2 regions of the Streptomyces sp. NPDC054849 genome follow, and region 2 is predicted to be linked to the other one. Evidence: riboswitches for the same ligand, from Rfam matches in the RefSeq annotation. Region 2 holds a riboswitch; the other holds the start of a gene.

Region 1 (11,123 bases), on a different contig from region 2:
TGTTGTAGTAGAGGAAGACGACGCCGGCGCCGACCTCACCGGATTCGCTGCCGAGCGGGTAGGCGTCCTGCTGGTAGTACCCGGCGCCGCAGGAGCCGCTGTTTATGGTCTGGGCCTGAGCGGGGACCGCAGCCAGCGCGGAGATGGCCACTACCCCGGTGGTGGTGGCAAGCAGGTTGCGGAGAAATCGGTTCATGGATCAGCCTCGTGAATTCGAAGATCAAATAATCTTGTTGATCTTAGGCGCGTCCAGCCGGGGCTCGCGTCACGTGGCGAACCGTCAATCACTGGGTAGTAGAAGGCGTGCTGACGGGCGTTCAACTTTCAGTGTCCCCCCGTGACCGAGACCGCGAGCCGCAACTCCTCGTAGAGGCCGGGGTCGAACTCGCCCGCCACCGGGGCGAGGACCGTGGCCGCCGACAGGGCGACCGCGCGGGTCAGGCGGTCCGGCCAGTCCAGGCCCTCCGTCAGGGCGGAGAGCAGGCCCGCGACGGCGGAGTCGCCGGCTCCGGTGGGGTTGCCGGACAGCGGGCGGGGCGGCGCCGCCTGCCAGGTGCCCTCGGGGGTGGCGGCCAGCAGGCCGTCCGGGCCGAGTGAGGTGACCACCGCATGGGCGCCCCGGCGGCGGGCGTCGCGGGTGGCGGGGTGCGGGTCGCGCGAGCCGGTGAGTTCGGCCAGTTCGGCGGCGTTCGGCTTGATGATCTCGGGGCGGGCGGCGACCCCGCGGCGCAGGGCCTCGCCGCTGGTGTCCAGGAGGACCGGGACGCCGGCCGCGCGGGCCGTCCGTACGAGCACCGCGTACGCGCCCACCGGAACCCCGGGCGGGAGGCTGCCGCACAGGGCCACGGCCCGGGCCGTGCGGACGAGCTCCTCGTACCGGGCGAGGAACAGCGACCACTCCCCGGGCGTGATCAGCGGGCCCGGCTCGTTGAACTGGGTGGTGTCGCCGCAGGCTCCGTCCGCCACGGCCACGGTGCGGCGCGTGGTGCCCGCGCAGGGGACCAGGGCGTCCACCACCCCCGGGGACCGCGCCAGCAGTTCGCGTACGACGGCGCCGACCGGGCCGCCCGCGAAGCCGGTCGCCGTCACCTCGTGGCCTAGCGCGGCCAGGACGCGGGCGACGTTGATCCCCTTGCCGCCGGGGCGTTCGGTGACGGCGGTGACCCGGTGGGAGGCGTGCGGAAGCAGCCTCGGCACGCGGTACGTGACGTCGAGTGCGGTGTTGAGCGTCACGGTCAGGATCATGGGCACTCCCGGGTCTGTTGCTGCCGGGATCATGCCAAAGACGGGGCGGTCGGCCCAGCCCCGGGGCCCACCGCCGTCGCGCGTACCGCCGCTTGGCCGTCGGATACCCCCTCAGCCGAGGGGGCTGACGACCCATTCGCCACGCCGCATGACGCCCTTGACGTCGAACCCGGCGTCCAGGACCACGAGGTCCGCGTACTTTCCGGGCTCCAGCGAGCCGATCTCGTCGTAGAGGCCGATCAGCTTGGCCGGGTTGGCGGAGATCGCCTGGACCACGGCCTCCACCGGCAGCCGGTCGAGGGTCACCGAGCGCTTGAAGGCGGTGTCCAGGGTGAGCGTCGAGCCGGCGATGGAGCCGCCCTCGACGAGCCGGGCCACGCCCTGCCTGACCTCGACCTCCAGCGGGCCCAGGTGGTAGGTGCCGTCGCCGAAGCCGGCCGCGTCCATCGCGTCGGTGATCAGCGCGACGCGGTGCGCGCCCGCGTGGTGGAAGGCCAGTTCCAGCGCCGCGGGGTGCAGGTGGGTGCCGTCGTTGATGAGCTCGACGGTGATCCGCTCGTCCTCCAGCAGCGCGGCGATCGGGCCGGGTTCGCGGTGCGCGAGGGGCGGCATCGCGTTGAAGAGGTGGGTGGCGACGGTCGCTCCCGCGTCGATGGCGGCGCGCGTCTGCTCGTACGTGGCGTCCGTGTGCCCGATCGCGGCGATGACCCCGTGCTCGGACAGCAGCCGTACGGAGTCCAGGCCGCCCGGGAGTTCGGTGGCGAGGGTGAACATGCGGGCGGCGCCGTGGGCGGCGTCGATCAGCTTGCGGACCTCGGCCGGGTCGGGGTCGCGGAGCAGGTCCTCCTTGTGCGCGCCCTTGCGGCAGGGGTTGATGAACGGCCCCTCGAAGTGGATGCCGGCGATCTCGCCCTGCTGGGTGAGCTCGGCGAGCAGCCCCGCGCGCCGGGCCAGTTCGGCCAGGTCGCCGGTGACGGTGGAGGTGACGAGGGTGGTGGTTCCGTGTTCGCGGTGGGTGCGCACGCCCTTGAGGACGTCCTCGGCGCTGCCGGAGGTGAACGAGGCGCCGCCGCCCCCGTGGTTGTGCATGTCGACGAAGCCGGGGACGATCCAGTGCCCGGACAGGTCGACGATCCGGGAGCCCTCGTGGGCGCTGCCGGCGATGCGGTCGCCGTCGACGATGACCCGGCCGCCCGCCACGGTTCCGGTGGGCAGCACCACCCTGGCGCCGGAGAGAACGGTGCTGTGTGCGCTTCCGGACATCAGGCAGGTACCTCCGTGGCGAGTAGGTCCCAGGCGAGCAGCCCTGCGCCCAGGCATCCGGCGGTGTCCCCGAGGGCCGCCGGCACGATGTGGGGGAGCCGCTGGAACGTCACGCGCTCCTCCACGGCCTTCCGTAGTGGTGTGAACAAGGTTTCCCCCGCCTCGGCGAGGCCGCCACCGATGATCAGCGTGTGCGGGTCCAGCAGGGTGATCGCGGTGACCAGCCCGTCGGCGAGGGCGCCGACGGCGGCCAGCCAGACCTCCCGGGCGCGGGCGTCGCCGGATTCGACGGCCTTGGCGCAGTCCGCGGCGTCGGCCTCGGGGTCGCCGGAGGCGGCCGCCCAGGCGCGGCTGACGGCGGAGGCGGAGGCGAGGGTCTCCAGGCAGCCGTGCTGGCCGCAGCCGCAGGCGGGGCCGCCCGGGCGTACCACGATGTGCCCGATCTCGCCCGCGTAGCCGTGGGCGCCCGCCTCGATGCGGCCGACGATGCCGATGGCGCCGGCGATGCCGGTGCCGAGGGGGACGAAGAGGAAGCGGTCGGCACCCCGGCCGGCGCCGATGCGGCCCTCGGCCAGTCCGCCCGTGCGCACGTCGTGGCCGAGGGCCACCGGGATGCCGCCGAGGCGTCTGCTGAGCAGGGCGCGCATCGGTACGTCCCGCCAGCCGAGGTTCGCCGCGTAGACGGCGATCCCGTTGTCGGCGTCGACGATGCCGGGAACGGCCACTCCGGCGGCCGAGGCGGCCCGCCCGAAGCGTTGCCGGCCGGTGTCGAGCAGCTCGGCGGCGAAGTCCTGGATCGTCTCGACGACGGCGTCGGGGCCCCGTTCGCGGCCGGTGGCGCGGCGCGCTTCGTGGAGCAGAGTGCCGTCGCCGGCGACGAGGGCGGCCTTCATCCCGGTGCCGCCCACATCGAGGGCGATGACGTGTTTCACGGGTTTCACAGAGACAGTCTCGCGTGCTCGGCGGGGAAAGGTCTAGTCCATTGAGGGGGATTGTTGAGTGGCCATACAAATTGGGGGCCCTGGTCGGGAGCCCGATGTGGACGAGCTGCCAAAGTGGTGTAGACCTTACGTGGATCGTACGTACAACAAGGGGTGGATCGAGAACTGTGAAGGGTCGTTACCTGAGGCTGGCCGCGTCCGGTGCCGCGCTGTGTCTGACCGGCGTGACGCTGACGGGCTGCGGAGCCGTCGGCGGACTCACCGGGAACAACGAGGTGACCCTGCGGGTCGTGGCGGCCGACTACGGGGACAATCCGCAGAACTCCTCGGTGGCCTACTGGAAGGACCTGGCCACGGCCTTCGAGCAGGCCAACCCGGGGATCGACGTCGAGGTCAGCGTCTACTCCTGGTCCGAGGTCGACGCCAAGGTCGCGGAGATGGTCAAGGCGGGCAAGGCCCCCGACATCGCGCAGATCGGCGCCTACGCCGACTACGCGGCCGCCGGCAGGCTGCACTCGGCCGCAGAGCTGCTCTCCGTGAAGACCGAGGCCGACTTCCTCGCACCGCTCGCCGACGCCGGCAAGGTCAAGCAGGTCCAGTACGGGCTGCCCTTCGTGGCCAGCACCCGGCTGCTCTTCTACAACGAGAAGCTGCTGACCGACGCCGGCGTGATCGCGAAGGACGCCAAGGCCGGCAGCTGGCAGCCCAAGAGCTGGGCGGACCTGGAGGCCGCGGCGAAGAAGCTCAAGACCGCGGGCGTGCCCACCCCCCTCGCGCTGCCGCTGGGCCGCGAGGAGGCGCAGGCCGAGACGATGATGTGGATGCTCGCGGGCGGTGGCGGCTACACCGACAACGAAGAGGCGTACTCCATCGACTCGGCCGACAACGTCCGGACGCTGGAGTTCCTGCGGGACAAGATGGTCGGGCAGGGGCTGACCGGACCGGTCGAGCCGGGCAAGCTGGACCGGCAGGCCGCCTTCGAGGCCTTCACCAAGGGCGAGGTCGGCATGCTCAACGGGCACCCGACCCTGCTGAAGCAGGCCGACTCCAAGGGCGTGAAGTACGGCATGGTGCCGCTGCCGACGTCCGACGGCAGCGAGCAGTCGGCCATGGGCGTCGCCGACTGGATCATGGCCTTCAAGACCGGCCACCGCCAGGAGTCCGGGAAGTTCCTGGACTTCCTGTACCAGCCGAAGAACGTGACGGCCTTCACCGAGATGTACGACCTGCTGCCGGCCACCACCAGCGGCTACCAGGCCAAGCAGGCCGCCACGGGCGGCTCGGCGCCGCAGCTGAAGACCTTCCTGGCGGCGCTGCCCAGCTCGCGGCTGTACCCGGTCGGCAAGAAGTCATGGGCAGGCGTCAGCGAGGACATCAAGCAGAACATCGGCAAGACCGTCCAGCCGGGCGGACAGCCGGCGAAGGTGCTGGAGGAGATCGCCACGACCGCCCGGGCGGCGGACCCGCGGTAGCGGGGGCCGCGCCCAGGGGCCGAGGTGGTGTCGGGCCGGGCCGGGGGCTGGGCTGGGGCGGGGCGGGGCTGGGCTCGGCGGCCTGGTGGGGAGGCCCGGTGCGGAGGGCCGGATGCGGCGGGGCTGCTGTCGGAGGTCGGCGTTAATCTGGCGGTATGACGGACGAGGGGCAGCTGACGGCCACGGAGGCCGCGGTGCTCGCGTACGAGGGACGCACCTGGCCCGGGCCCGGAGCCAAGGAGCGGGCCATCCGCGAAGGGCTGGGGATGACCCCCGTCCGCTACTACCAGCTCCTCAACGCGCTGATGGACGACCCCCGGGCGCTGGCCCACGCACCGGGCACGGTCAACCGGCTGCGCCGGATCCGAGAGGCCCAGCGGGCCCGGCGATAGCCGTAGCCGTCGCTGCGCCGGGCCGTTAGGGTCGTGCGTATGGGGAGCCTTCCGCACGACTTGCCGACGCCCGTCACCGCAGCCGGACGCGAGGGACTGGAAGCCCTGCTCCGTGCACCCCGCCGGTCCGTGGTCGCCTTGGACTTCGACGGCACGCTCGCCGACATCGTCCCCGACCCCGACCAGGCCCGAGCCCACGCCGGAGCCGTCCCGGCTCTCTCCGCACTCGCCCCCGAGGTCGACTCGGTCGCCGTGATCACCGGCCGGCCGGCGAGCGTCGCCGTCCGCTACGGGGGCTTCGCGGGGGTCCCCGGACTGGAACACCTCGTCGTCCTCGGCCACTACGGGGCCGAACGGTGGGACGCCGTCACCGGCCTCGTCCACGCCCCCGCCGAGCACCCCGGGGTGGCGGCGGTCCGGGCGGAGCTGCCGGGATTCCTCGAATCGATCGGGGCCTGGCGGGGCACCTGGATCGAGGAGAAGGGCCGCGCGCTGGCGGTGCACACCCGGCGGGCCTCGGACCCCGCGGCGGCCTTCGCGGCGCTGCGCGAACCCCTGGCCGAGCTGGCCGCCCGCCACGGGCTCATGGTGGAGCCGGGCCGGGCGGTCCTGGAACTGCGCCCGCCGGGCATGGACAAGGGCGTCGCCCTGGCGGAGTTCCTGGCGGAGCGGGACGCAGAGGCGGTGCTGTACGCCGGGGACGACCTGGGTGACCTGGCGGCGTACTCGGCGGTCGAGAAGCGCAGGGCCGAGGGCCTGCCGGGGCTGCTGGTGTGCAGTGGCTCGGCCGAGGTTCCCGAGCTGGCCTCCCGGGCGGACCTCGTCCTGCCCGGACCCGGTGCGGTGGCCGCCTTCCTGGCCGAGCTGGCCGTGGCCGTGCGCGCCTGACCGCTCCGCTGCGGGGTGCGGCGCCGCTGCCCGGGGGCCCGCCCCCGGACCCCCGCGCCTCAAACGCCGGCGGCGCTTGAAAGATCGCCTCAAACGCCGGCGGGGCTGGAATCGCGGAGCCCCAGGGGGTGGGCGGTCAGCCTCGCAAAGCGGACAGCTGGGCCTCGAACCATTGGGTCGGCGGGAGGGCCGTCGCCGCCGCGGCCAGGCGCTTCGTGCGCTCCGCCCGCTCATCCGCCGGCATGGACAGCGCCGCGTGCAACGCCTCCGCCGTCTGCGTGACGTCGTACGGATTCACCGTCAGCGCGTCCTGCATCAGTTCCTCGTATGCCCCGGCCCCGGTGGACAGCACCAGCACGCACCCCGCCTCCGACACCACCGGGATCTCCTTCGCCACCAGGTTCATCCCGTCCCGCACCGGGTTCACCAGCGCCACGTCCGCCATCCGGTAGACCGCCAGTGAGCGCGCGAAGTCGTCTTGCACCGACACCAGCACCGGCTGCCAGTCCGCCGTCCCGAACTCCGCGTTGATCTCCGCCGCCAGCTCCCGCACCGACTCCGTGTACGTCCGGTACACCGCGAGGTCCTGCCGTGACGGGTACGCCGAGGCCAGGTGCACCACCCGGCCGCGCCATTCGGGGTGGACCGTCAGCAGCTCCCGGTACGCGAGCAGGCCCCGCAGGATGTTCTTCGACAGCTCCGTCCGGTCCACCCGCGCGATCGTCTTCAGGTCGCCGACCTCCGACCGCAGCTGCGCCAGCTTCTCGTCCACCTCCGGCCGGTGCGCCAGCGCCCGCAGCTCGTCCGCGTCGACCCCGAGCGGGTACCGGGTCACCGCGGTGAACCGCTTCTCCCCGTACCGGCTCCCGTCCGCGGTCATCCTGCGGTGGTGCACCCCGCTCTGGCCGTCCCGGGGGAAGAACGGGTCCGCGACGCCGCGCGCGTCGTCGATGGCGGCGCCGCTGATGAAATTGGCCGCCCATCCCTCCGTGTGGAACCCCAGCCGGTCCGCGCCGAGCATCCCCCACACCAGCTGGCTCCGGATGTCGTCCGGGAGCATGAGCAGGAACTCGTGCGAGGCCCACGGCGTGTGCGTGAAGTGCCCGATCCGCAGGTCCGGCCGCAGTTCCCGCAACCGACCCGGCACCAGCGCCAGGTGGTAGTCCTGCACGAGGACGGCCGCGCCCTGCGCCGCCTCCTCGGCCAGGGCCTCGGCGAAGGCGCGGTTGTAGGCCACGTACGAGGCCCACTGCCGGCGGAACTCCGCGCCGAAGACCGGCTCGCGCGGGATGTCGTAGAGGTGGTGGTGGGTGAACCACAGCACGGAGTTGGCGATGCCGTTGTACGCGTCGTCGTACATCGTGGGATCGATGTCCAGCATCCGGACGCCCGGCTCGGCGACACCCCGGCGGACCGCCTCACGGTCCGCCTCCGACAGGGCCGCGCAGATCCACAGCGCCTCCGGCTGCTCCGCGAGCGCCGCGGAGAGTCCGGAGACGAGACCGCCGCCCCCGCGCCGGGCACTGAGCGTGCCGTCGTCGGAGAGGGCGTAGGAAAGCGGGCCGCGGTTCGCTGCAACGAGTACCTGAGAAGCCATGCGGCCAACCTAGCCCGGCCCGTGCTCGCTCAAACGTCCGCAATCGTCACGCCACGCGGCGTCGCGCGTACTCCGTGATGCCCGCCATCGGCGGCCGCTCCTCGACGTCCACCGGGTACGTCCGCGGTATGAAGCCGTCCGGGCCGCGCTCGAACTGCGTCAGCTCCGGCCGTACGAGGTGCCCGCGCGAGAGCCGCACCAGGGCGGTGCGGTAGATCGCCGCGGCCATCCGGCCCAGCGCCTGTCCGCCCTGATGGCGGTGGAGCCGTACGCCCACGTCCACCTGGGCCAGCGCGTCCAGCCCGACCGTGTGCAGTGCGTCGACGAGCAGGCCGAGCTCGACGCCGTACCCGACGGGGAACGGCAGCCGTTCCAGCAGGGAGCGGCGTACGGCGTACTCGCCCCCCAGCGGCTGGACGAAGCCGGCGAGCTGAGGCCAGTGGAGGTTGAGGAGCGGGCGGGCGACCAGCTCCGTCACCCGTCCGCCCTGGCCGGGGGCGTCACCCAGCGGGCGGTCGTACATCGCCTTGACGAACTGCACGTCCGGCTCGGTGAGCAGCGGACCCACGATCCCGGAGACGAAGTCGGCCGAGAAGTCGCGCAGATCGGCGTCGACGAAGCAGACGACGTCCCCGCTGGTGGCCAGCAGCGAGCGCCACAGCACCTCGCCCTTGCCGGGCAGGGCCGGGATCCTCGGCAGGATCTCGTCGCGGTGCACCACCCGGGCTCCGGCCTTCGCCGCGACCTCGGCGGTACGGTCGGCCGAGCCGGAGTCGACCACGATCAACTCGTCGACCAGCGGGACGGGCAGTCCCTCGATCAGATCACGCCGGATCACCTCGACGATCGCGCCGACCGTCGCCTCCTCGTCCAGCGCGGGCAGCACCACGCTGACCGTGGTCCCGGCCGCCCGTTTCCGGTCGAGCAGCTGGTCGAGCGGTCGGTCGGCGGCTGACCAGGAGCGGTCTGCCAGCCAGCGCTCCACCTCTTCCAGCACCCTCAGCACTCCCTGCGTGTCGGCAATATCTGCCGTTATGTGATCCATCTCGCGGTTCGGACGCCTGTCTCAACCGCCCGGGCCTTCGGTTACAGTCTTGAACAACGCGAAGGACCACCGCATGCCGGGGGTCCCCGCGTACAAACGCACCGGCGCGCCACAGAGCGCGTGTGCCGGTGCCATACCGCTCATCCAGAGGGGCAGAGGGACACGGCCCGTTGAAGCCCCGGCAACCCTCCAGTCGGTTCTCGCGATCGCTCGTCAAGCGACGTCAGCGAGGTCCCCGGCTAGGGAAGGTGCCAATTCCGTCTCATGGCGAAGTGCGCCATGGGGAAGATGAGGAGAAAGGGCCTCGCCATCATGGCTGCACAGACTGTCGCCACCTCTGTTGATCTCGGACCTGCCACCGGCCTTTCCTGTCGCGAGTGCGGTACCCGCTTCGAACTCGGCCCCATCTTCGCGTGCGCCGAGTGCTTCGGACCGCTGGAAGTCGCCTACGACCTTCCGACCGGTGACCCCGAGGCCCTGCGCGCCGCGATCGAGGCCGGCCCTCCCAACATCTGGCGCTACGCGCCGCTGCTGCCCGTCCCCTCGGACGTGGCCTCCAAGCCGAGCCTGAACCCGGGCTTCACCAAGCTCGTGGACGCGGAGAACCTGGCCAAGGAGCTCGGCGTCACCGGCAAGCTGTACGTCAAGGACGACTCGGGCAACCCGACGCACTCCTTCAAGGACCGTGTCGTGGCCATCGCCGTCGAGGCCGCCCGCGCCTTCGGCTTCACCACCCTGTCCTGCTCCTCCACCGGCAACCTGGCCGGCGCGGTCGGCGCCGCCGCCGCCCGGGCCGGCTTCCGCTCCTGCGTGTTCATCCCGCACGACCTGGAGCAGGGCAAGGTCGTCATGGCCGGTGTGTACGGCGGTGAGCTGGTCGGCATCGAGGGCAACTACGACGACGTCAACCGCTTCTGCTCCGAGCTCATCGGCGATCCGCTGGGCGAGGGCTGGGGGTTCGTCAACGTCAACCTGCGCCCGTACTACGGCGAGGGTTCCAAGACCCTGGCGTACGAGATCTGCGAGCAGCTCGGCTGGCGGCTGCCCGACCAGATCGTGATCCCGATCGCGTCCGGCTCACAGCTGACGAAGATCGACAAGGGTCTGCAGGAGCTGATCAAGCTGGGCCTGGTCGAGGACAAGCCGTACAAGATCTTCGGCGCCCAGGCCGAGGGCTGCTCCCCGGTGTCGACCGCCTTCAAGGCCGGTCACGACGTGGTCCGCCCGCAGAAGCCGAACACCATCGCCAAGTCGCTGGCCATCGGCAACCCGGCGGACGGCCCGTACGTCCTGGACATCGCGCGGCGCACCGGCGGCTTCGTCGAGGACGTCACCGACGAGCAGGTCGTCGAGGCGATCAAGATCCTCGCGCAGACCGAGGGCATCTTCGCCGAGACCGCGGGCGGCGTGACCGTCGGCGTGACGAAGAAGCTCATCGACAACGGGCAGCTCGACCCGACGCTGACCACCGTCGTCCTCAACACCGGCGACGGCCTCAAGACCCTGGAGGCGGTGGCCGCGGACAGCGGGCAGACCGCCACCATCCGCCCGAGCCTGGACGCGTTCCGCGCCGCCGGCCTGGCCTGACCCTCCCCCTGCTCTACCGGAAAGGCAGTAGCGCCATGAGCGTCAACGTCCGCATTCCCACCATCCTGCGCACCTACACCGGCGGTCAGGCCGAGGTCCCGGCCGAGGGCGCGACCCTCGCCGAGGTCATCGAGTCCCTGGAGAAGAGCCACCCGGGCATCGCCGCGCGCGTCCTGGACGACCAGGGCAGGCTGCGTCGCTTCGTGAACGTCTACGTGAACGACGACGACGTGCGTTTCGAGGGCGGGCTGCAGGCGGCGACGCCGGACGGCGCCGGCGTCTCGATCATCCCGGCCGTCGCGGGCGGCTGCTGATCCCCTGGATCGGTCTTTGATCGCCCGTCAGGCGACAGGCGTAAACCGAAATTGCCCCCTCCGCTAAAAGCGGAGGGGGCAATTCTGCTTGATTGGGCGCGGTAGGGTTGGGGAAGTCCCCTCCGCTGTTCTTGCCCGCCGCATATGAGCGGGCCGCGCGAGGGTCGACATCGGGCCAATGTGCAAGCGCGGTATGGGGCTTTGGCGAGATATGTCAGGCCCGAGTTGCCCTGCAAGATGCCAAATTTTCACTCTATTTCAATGTTTCTCGGTGTCCAGATTTCTCGTCGGATTGACCTGTTGCAGACAGCACTCGCGCAGATACATTCAGCCTCGGTCGACGCGTTCCGACGCAAGTTCTGACCCGGGAACGCGAAGT
Region 2 (11,123 bases):
GCTGCAGTTCCCGTACGTGGGTCAGCTCCTCGCGCAGGCGCTCCAGCTCGCGCCGGGTCTCCTCGCCGACCCGCTCGGCGTCGGCGCGCTGCGCCTCCTCGCCCGCGGCGGCCACCAGCTTGACCCAGCCGGCCGGCCGCAGGATGAACGCGGCGGCCGCCACGTCCAGCGGATCCGCGGCGGCCGGCGGGGCGCCGGCCTCCAGCGCCCCGGCCAGGTCCGCCTGGGCCTCGCGCAGCTTCTCGGCGACCCGGCTGCGGAACACGGAGTCGGTCTCGACCGCCGCGGCCATGGCGTTGCCCGCGAACTTGGCGCGCCGGGTGGGGGTGAACCGGGCGTACTGGCGCAGCTGCGCCGGGAGGTCCGCGACCGTCAGTCCGCCGAAGGCGTCCGAGACGAGCGCGACGACCCGGCGCCGCACACCTTCCGGCAGCGGGCGGTCGAGTGCCTCGGCGGCGTCGCCGGCCGCGTCGGCCGGCTCAGCGCCGCTTGCTGGCTCCACAATCCGTCACCCCTACCGTGATCTTCCTGTGGGTGCGGCTCCGTCAGGAGTCCGCGCCCGGCCTGTCCACGAGTTCGATCTGGTCCACCGCGTTGCACCAGCGGCAGCGGACCGACTCGATGGTCTCATTGACCACCTCGCGCTCCTCGACCTTGGGCTCCCCGGCGAGGTCCAGGTGGACGTACTCCACGACCTTCGACGAACGGGTGACGTCGAAGCGCGTGAGGTTGCCGCACAGGGTGCAGCGCCACCGGGTGGTGTCGGTCGGCAGGGGAACCGTCATCAGGCCGCTCTCTCCTTCGTAGCTGATTCAATTAAAGCCGTCCGCGCAGCCGTATGCGCCTGCAGGCGGACTGCAGCTCGTAACCCTACGGCCTGCCACCGCTTCAGGTGGGTTCCGTTGCGTCATGCTCTGTCACATGATCGTAAGGTGGCGGGCCGTACGCGAGGCAGCCCGGGGACCGGTGGTCACCCATGCGCTGATCGCCGGCTGCGGTGTGGTGTTCGTGCTCGGCCCGGCGTCGGGCCTCAACCCTGTCTACGGGACGGGGGACGAGCTGCTGACCGCCGGGACCGCGTACTTCCGGCGCTGGGGTGTGGTCCCGGACGAGCTCTTCGCAGGCGCCCCCCGCGTCTGGCTGACCCCATTGACCGCGCTGTTCGTCCACGGCAGCTGGCTGCACCTGCTGGGGAACATGCTCTTCCTCTACGTCTTCGGCGCCATGGCGGAGGAGCGGATGGGCCGCCCGGCCTTCCTCGTCTTCTACATCTGCACGGGATACCTGGCCCTGGCGGCGTACGCGGCGGCCAACACCGATTCCTCGCAGACCCTGGTGGGGGCGTCCGGAGCCATCTCGGCCGTTCTGGGCGCCTTCCTCTACCTGCTGCCGCGGGCGCGGGTGACGAGCCTGTTCCCGTTCCTCTTCTTCCTGCCGCTGCGGTTCCCGGCGTGGCTCGTGCTGCTGTTCTGGTTCGCCCTCCAATGGGTGGCGGCGCACCGGGCGGAGAGCGGGCCGGGGGTCGCCTATCTGGCCCACCTGGTGGGCTTCTCGCTCGGCTTCCTCTGCGCGTGGGCGCGGTATCGGCGTACGACTAGAGTGGAGCGACCAGCGACGGCCATCGAGGGAGACAGTCAGCCGTGATCACCGCGATCGTGCTCATCAAGACCAGCGTGGACCGCATCCCCGAGATCGCCGAGTCCATCGCCGCGCTGGACAGTGTCAGCGAGGTCTACTCCGTCACGGGGACGTACGACCTGATCGCGCTGGTCCGCGTGGCCCGCCACGAGAACCTGGCGGACATCATCCCCGGCCGCATCAGCAAGATCCCGGGCGTCGAGGCGACGGACACCCACGTGGCGTTCCGTACGTACTCCCAGCACGACCTGGAAGCCGCCTTCGCCATCGGCCTGGACGCGTAGCGCCTCCGGCGAGGTCTGCGGTACGGCTCGGGCCTTGCACCCCCGCCCCCAGGGCCACGCGGCCCTGGCTTCGGCGCGCCTCAAACGCCGGCGGGGCTGAAATGGTGCCCTGAGCGGGATCCCGGCCGGCACCCAAGAAGTCCTGCGGCCCGCCGACAGGGGTCGGCCCGTGAGGCTGCGCCGGGGTGTCTCCTCGGCTCGCGCCAGTCGCCCTGCGGGCGGCTCGGCCCAATGAATGCTGCGGCCCACCAATAAGGGTCGGTCCGTGGGGCTGCGCCGGGGTATCTCCTCGGCTCGCGCCTGCGGGCATGTCCCGGCTGTGCGGCCTGGGTTGCGCGCTCGTCCTGCGGGGACACCCCGCCACATCCCCACTCCCCTCCGCCCGGAACACCGAAGGGGCTCCCTCGCACTGCCGAAGCCGGCCGTGGGGCGGGGACACGCAGGAGGGTCCCCGCAGGACGAGCGCGCAACCCAGGCCGCACGGCGCAGCCACTGCCAAGTGCGCGAGCCGAGGAGATCCTCGTGCGGGGCCCCGCCCCACCCCCACACCGCCAAGCCCCCGCAGGGGAACCCGCGAGCCGAGGAGATCCTCGTGCGGGCCCCGCCCCACCCACACCGCCAAGCCCCCCGCAGGGGTAATGGCCCGGACCGGCGGTATCGGATCCCAGTACGTCATGAGCTCCAGCCCGTCAGACGGCGGGGACGCAGCGGCCCTCCTCCGTGCGGTACTGCCACTTGGCGCCGTCCGCGACGAGTTCCCTCACCGCCCGCACGAACCGCTCCACGTGCTCGTCGGGGGTGCCGGCGCCGAAGCTGACGCGGATCGCGTTCAGGGAGCGCTCGCCCGGGGCGGCCTCCGGGGCGCCGCACTCGCCCTGGGCCTGCGGCTCGCTGCCCAGCAGGGTGCGGACCAGCGGGTGGGCGCAGAACAGGCCGTCGCGGACGCCGATCCCGTACTCCGCGGACAGGGCCGCCGCGAAGTGGGAGCTGTTCCAGCCGTCCACCACGAACGAGATGACGCCGACCCGCGGCGCGTCGTCGCCGAACAGGGACAGCACGCGCACCGCCGGGACGTCGGCCAAGCCGGTGCGGACCTTCGCGATGAGGTGGCGCTCCCGGGCGACCAGGTTCTCGAAGCCCGCCTCGGTCAGGGCCTTGCAGGCCGAGGCGATGGAGTAGACGCCGATGACGTTCGGGGAGCCTGCCTCGTGGCGGGCGACCGTGGTGTGCCACTCGACGTCCACTCCGCCGTCCTCGCGCCGGGCCACCGTGCGGGAGGCCCCGCCGCCGGCCAGGTAGGGCTGCGCCTCCTGCAGCCAGTCCGCACGACCTGCGAGCACGCCCGAGCCGAACGGCGCGTAAAGCTTGTGCCCGGAGAAGGCCACCCAGTCCACGTCCAGGTCCTGTACGGATACGGGGTGGTGCGGGGCCAGTTGGGCGGCGTCCAGCACGATCCGCGCGCCGTGGGCGTGCGCGGCGGCGGCGAGTTCCCTGACCGGCCACAGTTCACCGGTGACGTTGGACGCGCCGGTCACGCACACGAGCGCCGGGCCGTAGGGGTCGCGGTCGGCCAGCGCCCGCTCCAGGGTGGCGACGGCCTCGTCCGGGGTGCGCGGGGCGTTGAGGTAGGTGACCTGCGCGTTCGTCCACGGCAGCAGCGAGGCGTGGTGCTCGGTCTCGAAGACGAAGACCTGGCAGTCGGCGGGGAGCACGGAGGCGAGCAGGTTCAGGGAGTCGGTGGTGGACCGGGTGAAGACGACCTGGTCGCAGGGGCGGCAGTCGAGGAACCGGGCGACGGTGGCTCGGCTCTGCTCGAAGAGGTCGGTGGAGAGCTGCGAGAGGTAGCCGGCTCCGCGGTGCACGCTGCCGTAGTACGGGGCGTACGCGGCCACGTCGTCCCAGACCCGCTGCAGGGCGGGGGCGCTGGCGGCGTAGTCGAGGGCCGCGTAGGTGACCTCGCCGCCGGTGACGAGCGGGACGGTGACGTCCCGGCCGAGGACCGGCAGCGGCTCGGCGCAGGCAGGGTCGGCGGCGGGGTCGACGGTGGAGGCGCAGGAGGGGCCGACGGCGGTGGCGGCGGTGGCCACGGCGGTGGCGCTCAGGGATGCGGACATGGCGGAATCTCCCGGCAGGCAGGGCTGAATGGCTTCGGTGTGCCCGTACGCGGGTACGGCTCGGCGGCCGTCCGGGGTACGGGAGGTTCCTCGGACCGGTCGACGCGCGGGTACGCGGAAACGACCCTGGTCCGAGGGGTGAAGGTGGGGCGGAGTCGCCCTATCGCATTCGCTTGCTCACGGAAAAACGCTCCTCGAGAAGACCAGGACCCCTGGTTTCGAGGGATCCGCGCTTGCCGTAGGCCTTGCTGCCTACGACCTGGTCATCACCCGGGGCACCCCGCCACGGAAGGAGGGTTGCCGGACAGCAAGCCGGGGCCTAAACGCTGTCACTCGTGACCTGGTCTGCATCCTGCCACATGATCCCCCGAGCGCAAGACCCCGGTCCGCCATGCGGACCGGGGTCTCGGCTCGAAACAATCAACCGAATCAGGCGTTACTGGCGGCCACCCAGCGCTCCAGGGCCGCCCTCGCCGCACCCGAGTCGACCGACTCCGCCGCGCGGGTGATGCCGGCCGCGAGCTGCTCCTCCAGGGTGCCCGGACCGGGGTCCAGCGCCACCAGGGCGGCCGCCGAGTTCAGCAGCACCGCGTCGCGGACCGGGCCCCTCTCGCCCGCCAGCAGGCGGCGCGCCACGTCCGCGTTGTACGAGGGGTCCCCGCCGGCCAGGGCCGAGACGTCGACCAGGTCGATGCCGACGTCGCGCGGGTCGAAGCGCTGCTCCGACACCTTGCCGTCGCGGACCCACCAGATGCGCGAGGTCGCCGTCGTGGTCAGTTCGTCCAGGCCGTCGTCCCCGCGGAAGACCAGCGCGGACGAGCCCCGCTCGGCGAGAACGCCCGCCACGATGGGGGCCATCCGGGGGTCGGCGACGCCCGTCGCCTGGGCCCGTACGCGGGCCGGGTTGGTCAGCGGGCCGAGGATGTTGAAGGTGGTGCGGATGCCCAGTTCCCTGCGCGCCCCGGCCACGTGCCGCAGCGCCGGGTGGAACTTCACGGCGAAGCAGAAGGTGATGCCGGCCTCCTCGGCGACCTCGACCACCCGCGCCGTGCTGAGGTCGAGGTTGACGCCCAGCTTCTCCAGGACGTCCGAGGACCCGCTCGCCGAGGACGCGGCCCGGTTCCCGTGCTTGACCACCTTGGCACCGGTACCGGCCACCACGACCGCCGACATCGTCGAGATGTTCACCGTCTTGGCCCCGTCGCCGCCCGTGCCGACGATGTCCACCGTCCGGCCCGGCACCTCGATCAGGTTGGCGTGCGCGTACATGGCCCGTACGAGGCCGTTGATCTCTGCGACCGTCTCCCCCTTGGCCCGCAGCGCGACGGTGAATCCGGCGATCTGGGCGTCGGTGGCCTCCCCGCGCATGATCCGGTCCATGGCCCAGGCGGTGTCGTCGGCGCTCAGGTCCTGACCGGTCAGCAGGGCGTCGAGAACGCCCGGCCAGCCACGGGCCGCCACGCTGTCGCCGCCTGCCGGGGTCACAACGTTCATGGTCCGCTCCTGTGCTAGTGGGCCGCCCCCGTACTCGCCGCCCACGTCGAATGGGAAGGGCTTCAGCCTATCCAGCCCCGGAGACGGCAAAGAGCCCCGTCCAGACACTGGACGGGGCTCTCGCCGTGGCGACACCAGGACTGACCGAAATCAGTCCCTCATGCAGTGGTGCAGGGGATCAGTGGTGGCCGTGGCCGGCCTGGATCTCCTTGTACTCCTCCACCGTGGGCTTCGGAATCTGGTTGTTCTCCGCGTAGAAGCCCTTGCTGAGCTTCGCGCGCAGCTTCTCCATCGCCTTCACCTTGCGCTCGACACCGTTCTCGTCGACCGTCGGGCCGATCTCGACCGGCTTGTACTGCTCGTGCGCGGTGAGCTTGTGCAGCTGGCCCTGCGGGAGCGGCTCGTGGACCTCGACGAACTCACCGTGCGGCAGACGCTTGATGATGCCGGTCTCGCGACCGTGCAGCACCTTGTCGTGGTCCCGGCGCTGGAGGCCGAGGCAGATCCGCTTGGTGACGATGAAGGCGAGGACCGGGACGACGAAGAAGCCGATCCGGACGAACCAGGTGATCGCGTTGATCGAGAGGTGGAAGTACTGCGCGAACATGTCGTTTCCACCGCCGATCAGGAGCACGATGTACTCCGCGATCCAGGCGACACCGAAGGCCGTACGGGTCGGGACGTTGCGCGGGCGGTCCAGGATGTGGTGCTCGCGCTTGTCCCCGGTGACCCAGGACTCGATGAAGGGCCAGACGGCGATCGCACCCAGTACCAGCGGGAAGAGCAGCAGCGGGATGAACACGCCCAGGACGAGCGTGTGGCCCCACAGGTTGATCTCCCAGCCGGGCATGGCTCGGATCAGGCCTTCCGGCATACCCATGTACCAGTCGGGCTGCGCACCGGTGGACACGTGGTCCGGGCGGTACGGGCCGAGCGCCCAGATCGGGTTGATCGTGGCGATCGCCGCGACGGCCGAGATGACGCCGAAGACCAGGAAGAAGAAGCCTCCCGCCTTGGCCATGTAGACCGGCAGCAGCGGCATGCCGACGACGTTGTTGTTCGTCTTGCCGGGACCCGCGAACTGGGTGTGCTTGTGGTAGAAGACCAGGATCAGGTGGGCCACGAGCAGGCCCATCATGATGCCGGGCAGCAGCAGGATGTGCACCGAGTAGAACCGCGCGACGAAGTCGCCGCCCGGGAACTCCCCGCCGAACAGGAACATCGACAGGTACGTGCCGACGACCGGGACGGACAGGATGGCGCCCTGCATGAAGCGGACACCGGTACCCGAGAGCAGGTCGTCCGGCAGCGAGTAGCCGGTGAAGCCGGTGAACATGCCGAGGACCAGCAGCAGGAAGCCGAAGATCCAGTTGACCTCACGCGGCTTGCGGAACGCGCCGGTGAAGAAGACGCGCATCATGTGCACGATCATCGCCGCGACGAAGATCAGCGCGGCCCAGTGGTGGATCTGACGGATCAGCAGGCCACCGCGGACGTCGAAGCTGATGTCCAGGGTCGAGGCGAAGGCCTCGGACATCAGGACGCCCTGCATCGGCACGTACGAGCCGTGGTACTCCACCTCGTTCATGCTCGGGTGGAAGAACAGCGTCAGGTACACACCCGTGAGGATGATGATGATGAAGCTGTAGAGGCAGATCTCGCCCAGCATGAAGGACCAGTGGTCCGGGAAGATCTTGCGCATGTTGGCCTTGGCCAGCCCGTAGATGCCCAGGCGGCCGTCCGCCCAGTCCGCTACGCGCTCGCCGGCCGGCGCCTTGCGCTTGTTGTTGACGGGGGTGCTCATCCGCGCTCCCAGAAGGCAGGACCGACGGGCTCTTCGAAGTCGCCGAGCGCTTCGAGGAAGCCTTCGTCATTCACGCCGATCCGCAGCTGCGGAAGCGCGTGACCGGCCGGGCCGAAGATGACACGGGCGCCGTCGGAGAGGTCGAAGGTGGACTGGTGGCACGGGCAGAGCACGTGGTGCGTCTGCTGCTCGTACAGGCTGATCGGGCAGCCGACGTGGGTGCAGATCTTGGAGTAGGCCACGATCCCGTCGTGGGACCACTCCAGCTCCTGCTTGTCCTTGATGTCGTCCGGCTGGATGCGGACGATCATCAGGGCGGCCTTGGCGATCTGGACCTGGAAGTCATGCTGGTGCTCGTCCAGGCCTTCCGGCATGGCGAACGTCAGCGACCCGACGACGACGTCCTCGGGACGCAGCGGCTCCATCGTGTTCTGGTTGATGAGCAGCTTGCCCTTGGCCCACAGGGTCGTGCGCAGCTTCTTCTCGGGCAGCGGGCCCAGGTCACGCATGATCACGACGGCGGAGAGCGGCAGCATGGCCAGCGCACCCAGCAGCGTGTTGCGGATCAGCGGGCGACGGGCGATGCCGGACTCGTTGGCGCCGTCGCGGAAGTCCTGCAGGACCTGCGCCTTGACCTCCGGCGGAGCGGCGATCTCGTGGCGGTCCGCGGCGACCTCGACGTCGGACATCAGGGTGCGGGCCCAGTGGACCGCTCCCGCGCCGATGCAGAAGAGCGCCGTGCCCAGCGTCATGCCCAGCGAGAAGTTGAGCGCGCTGATCTTCCCGAGCGGGAAGATGTACACGATCTTGTCGACCGGGAAGATCACGTAGGACGCGATGAAGGCGATCGTGGCCAGCATCGAGATCGTGAACAGCATCGCGACGGTGCGCTCGGAGCGCTTCGCCGCCCGCTCGTCGATGTCCTGGATGCGGGGCTTGTGGACCGGCAGGCCCGGGTCGGCGAACGGGTCGTCCGCCACTGCTACGCCACCGTGGTGGGCGTCGCCCTGCTCGCTCGGCAGGTGCTTCTCTTCGGGAATCTCTTGGCTACTCATGACTTCTTGGCCTTAGCGGTGTGGGCCGCGACCCAGACGGCGACAGCGATCAACGCACCCAGGGCGAAGATCCAGCCGAACAGACCCTCGGAGACGGGGCCGAGGCCACCGAGCTTCAGGCCACCGGGGCTGGTCGACTTCTCGCCGTTCACGTTCTCCAGGTACGCGATGATGTCCTTCTTCTGCTTCTCCGGCAGGGTGCTGTCGGGGAAGGAGGGCATGTTCTGCGGGCCGGTCTGCATGGCCTCGTAGATGTGCTTCGGCGAGACGTCCTCAAGGTTGGGGGCGTACTTGCCGTTCGTCAGGGCGCCGCCCTCGCCGGTGAAGTTGTGACACTGCGCGCAGTTGTTGCGGAACAGCTCACCACCGTTGGCGACGTCGGCACCCGCCGGGTCGTACTGCTTCTCGGTCGGCGTGATCGGACCGGCGCCGAGCGACGCGATGTACGCGGCCAGCTGGTCGATCTGCGCCTGGGTGTAGATGTTCGGCTTCTTCGGCACCTGGGCGCCGGGCTGCTGGGCGGGCATGCGGCCCGTGCTCACCTGGAAGTCGACGGCCGCGGAGCCGACGCCGACCAGGCTCGGGCCGTCAGAGGAACCCTGACCGCCGGTTCCGTGGCAGCTTGCGCAACCCACGGCGTAGAGCTTCTTGCCCTCCTCGATGGCGAGGGACTGGGCGGTTTCATCGGCCTGCGCCTTGCCCGCGGGAGCAAAGGCGGCGTACAGCCCCCCAGTGGCCGCCAGCGCGAAGAGTAGAACGACGACCGCCGCCAGCGGATGGCGTCGTCGTGCGGAGAGCTTTTTCACGGATTACCCCGGTGTCAGGATCTTCTGCGTCGGTGTGTCTGGATGGAGTGCCGGGTCGGGCCCGGTGACGTGTTCGCTACTTGATCAGGTAGATCGTGGCGAAGAGGCCGATCCAGACGACATCGACGAAGTGCCAGTAGTAGGACACGACGATGGCCGACGTGGCCTGTTCGTGGGTGAACCTCTTGGCCGCGTACGTCCGGCCGAGGACCAGCAGGAAGGCGATGAGGCCGCCCGTCACGTGCAGACCGTGGAAGCCCGTGGTCAAGTAGAAGACCGAGCCGTACGGACCGGACGAGAGGCTCATGCCCTCGTGCTTGACCAGCTCGGTGTACTCGAACACCTGGCCGCCAATGAAGATCGCACCCATGACGAACGTGATGATGAACCACGTCCGGAGCTTCTTCACGTCACCGCGCTCGGCTGCGAATACGCCGAGCTGGCAGGTGAGCGAGGAAAGCACCAGGATCGTCGTGTTCGTCGCCGAGAAGGGCAGATTCAAGGCCGAAGCCTGCTCTGTCCAGTACTCGGGGCCTGTCACGGATCGCAGGGTGAAGTACATCGCGAAGAGGGCCGCGAAGAACATCAGCTCGGAACTCAACCAGATGATGGTTCCGACGCTGACGAGGTTCGGCCGGTTGACCGTCGGGTGCGCGTGCCCGGTATCTACTGTCGTTGCTGTCGCCACGACCGACATTATGTCGGTCGCTTATCCCGCCCTCACCCCGGGGGGTGCCGTTCGGAGTGTCAGGGGCGTGTGCAAGGCCCGAACGGCCCATCAGATGAGCCAATGAGCGTCTCGGGCGAGGGTGTCGGAACCGATGTTGACAGCGCATCGGGAGGAGTAGCATCCCGCGCAACAGCAACGTGATTCACGGGACACGTGGAGGAACGAAATGCGGGCGACTGCGCGGGTTCTGGTCTACAGCGACGACGCGGGCACCCGGGAGCAGGTGCGGCTGGCGGCAGGGCGCAGGCCGGCCGCCGACCTGCCGCCGGTGGAGTTCCTGGAGTGCGCGACGCTGCCGGCGGTCCTGACGGCACTGGACGCGGGCGGCATCGACGTGTGCGTGCTGGACGGCGAGGCGGTTCCGGCCGGGGGCATGGGTGTGTGCCGGCAGATCAAGGACGAGATCTTCCGGTGTCCGCCGGTGCTGCTGCTGATGGGGCGTCCCCAGGACGCCTGGCTGGCCACGTGGAGCCGCGCGGACGCCGCCGTGACCCTTCCGGTGGATCCGGTGGAGTTCGCGGACGCCCTGGCGGGTCTGCTGCGGGCCAGGCTGTCCTCCTCGGCCGCCTGAGGGAGTTCCCGCGGGCCTACGGATCGCCGTAGGCCCTCGCGGGGCCCTCGCCTCTCGCGTCAGACCGTGGGCCGCAGGCGGGTCTGGTCCATCGGACTGCGGCCTTCCTGGGTGCCCTTGAGCAGGGCGCTGCCCTGGCGCCAGTCCTTCCAGTCCATGTTCCAGTCGCCGAAGCCGTTGCCGAAGATGTCCATGTCGTCGCCGATGCTGTTGATCACCTGGACGATGTCGCCCTCGGTGATGTTCTCGTAGAACCAGGCGGCGTTGCCGGTGCTCATGCCCGTGCAGCCGTGGCTGACGTTGGCATAGCCGTGCGAGCCCACGGACCAGGGCGCGGCGTGGACGTATTCACCACTCCAGGTGACGCGGGTGGCCCAGTAGACGGGCAGGTTGTAGTACTCGCTGCCACCGATGCCGACGGTGTCACCGCGCATCTGTACGTAGTACTGCTTCCCGAGCACCACCTTGATGCCGTTGCGGGTGGAGAAGCCGGGCTTGCCGGTGGTCACCGGAATGGAGTTGATCACTTCTCCGTTGCGCTTGAACGTGAGCCAGTGCGAGGAGGCGTCGGTGGTGACCTCGACGCGGTCGCCGATCTCCAGCTTCAACGGCTTGGAGACGGACCCG

What was found. A riboswitch is a leader RNA that binds a small molecule or an ion and turns the genes downstream of it on or off. The one in region 2 is predicted to bind S-adenosylmethionine.
Region 1: linked by a shared signal. The riboswitch ahead of thrC (threonine synthase) and the one ahead of ACWGIF_RS17160 (aminotransferase class V-fold PLP-dependent enzyme) in region 2 are both predicted to bind S-adenosylmethionine.

The regions. Positions count from the first base shown of each region.
Region 1 is NZ_JBSGZI010000013.1:98,883-110,005, forward strand. Features, by position in the region: gene ACWGIF_RS08965 (hypothetical protein) at 1-196, opposite strand, end outside; gene ACWGIF_RS08970 (1-phosphofructokinase family hexose kinase) at 325-1,245, opposite strand; gene nagA (N-acetylglucosamine-6-phosphate deacetylase) at 1,357-2,508, opposite strand; gene ACWGIF_RS08980 (ROK family protein) at 2,508-3,440, opposite strand; gene ACWGIF_RS08985 (ABC transporter substrate-binding protein) at 3,617-4,921, shown strand; gene ACWGIF_RS08990 (DUF3263 domain-containing protein) at 5,077-5,313, shown strand; gene otsB (trehalose-phosphatase) at 5,353-6,201, shown strand; gene ACWGIF_RS09000 (alpha,alpha-trehalose-phosphate synthase (UDP-forming)) at 6,338-7,798, opposite strand; gene ACWGIF_RS09005 (glucosyl-3-phosphoglycerate synthase) at 7,845-8,795, opposite strand; SAM riboswitch class I at 8,981-9,138, shown strand; gene thrC (threonine synthase) at 9,156-10,430, shown strand; gene ACWGIF_RS09015 (MoaD/ThiS family protein) at 10,466-10,744, shown strand.
Region 2 is NZ_JBSGZI010000033.1:53,267-64,389, forward strand. Features, by position in the region: gene ACWGIF_RS17140 (NYN domain-containing protein) at 1-505, opposite strand, end outside; gene ACWGIF_RS17145 (hypothetical protein) at 546-785, opposite strand; gene ACWGIF_RS17150 (rhomboid family intramembrane serine protease) at 910-1,644, shown strand; gene ACWGIF_RS17155 (Lrp/AsnC family transcriptional regulator) at 1,641-1,922, shown strand; gene ACWGIF_RS17160 (aminotransferase class V-fold PLP-dependent enzyme) at 2,612-4,036, opposite strand; SAM riboswitch class IV at 4,261-4,377, opposite strand; gene trpD (anthranilate phosphoribosyltransferase) at 4,466-5,530, opposite strand; gene qcrB (cytochrome bc1 complex cytochrome b subunit) at 5,709-7,334, opposite strand; gene qcrA (cytochrome bc1 complex Rieske iron-sulfur subunit) at 7,331-8,389, opposite strand; gene qcrC (cytochrome bc1 complex diheme cytochrome c subunit) at 8,386-9,195, opposite strand; gene ctaE (aa3-type cytochrome oxidase subunit III) at 9,272-9,892, opposite strand; gene ACWGIF_RS17190 (hypothetical protein) at 10,092-10,496, shown strand; gene ACWGIF_RS17195 (Ig-like domain-containing protein) at 10,556-11,123, opposite strand, start outside.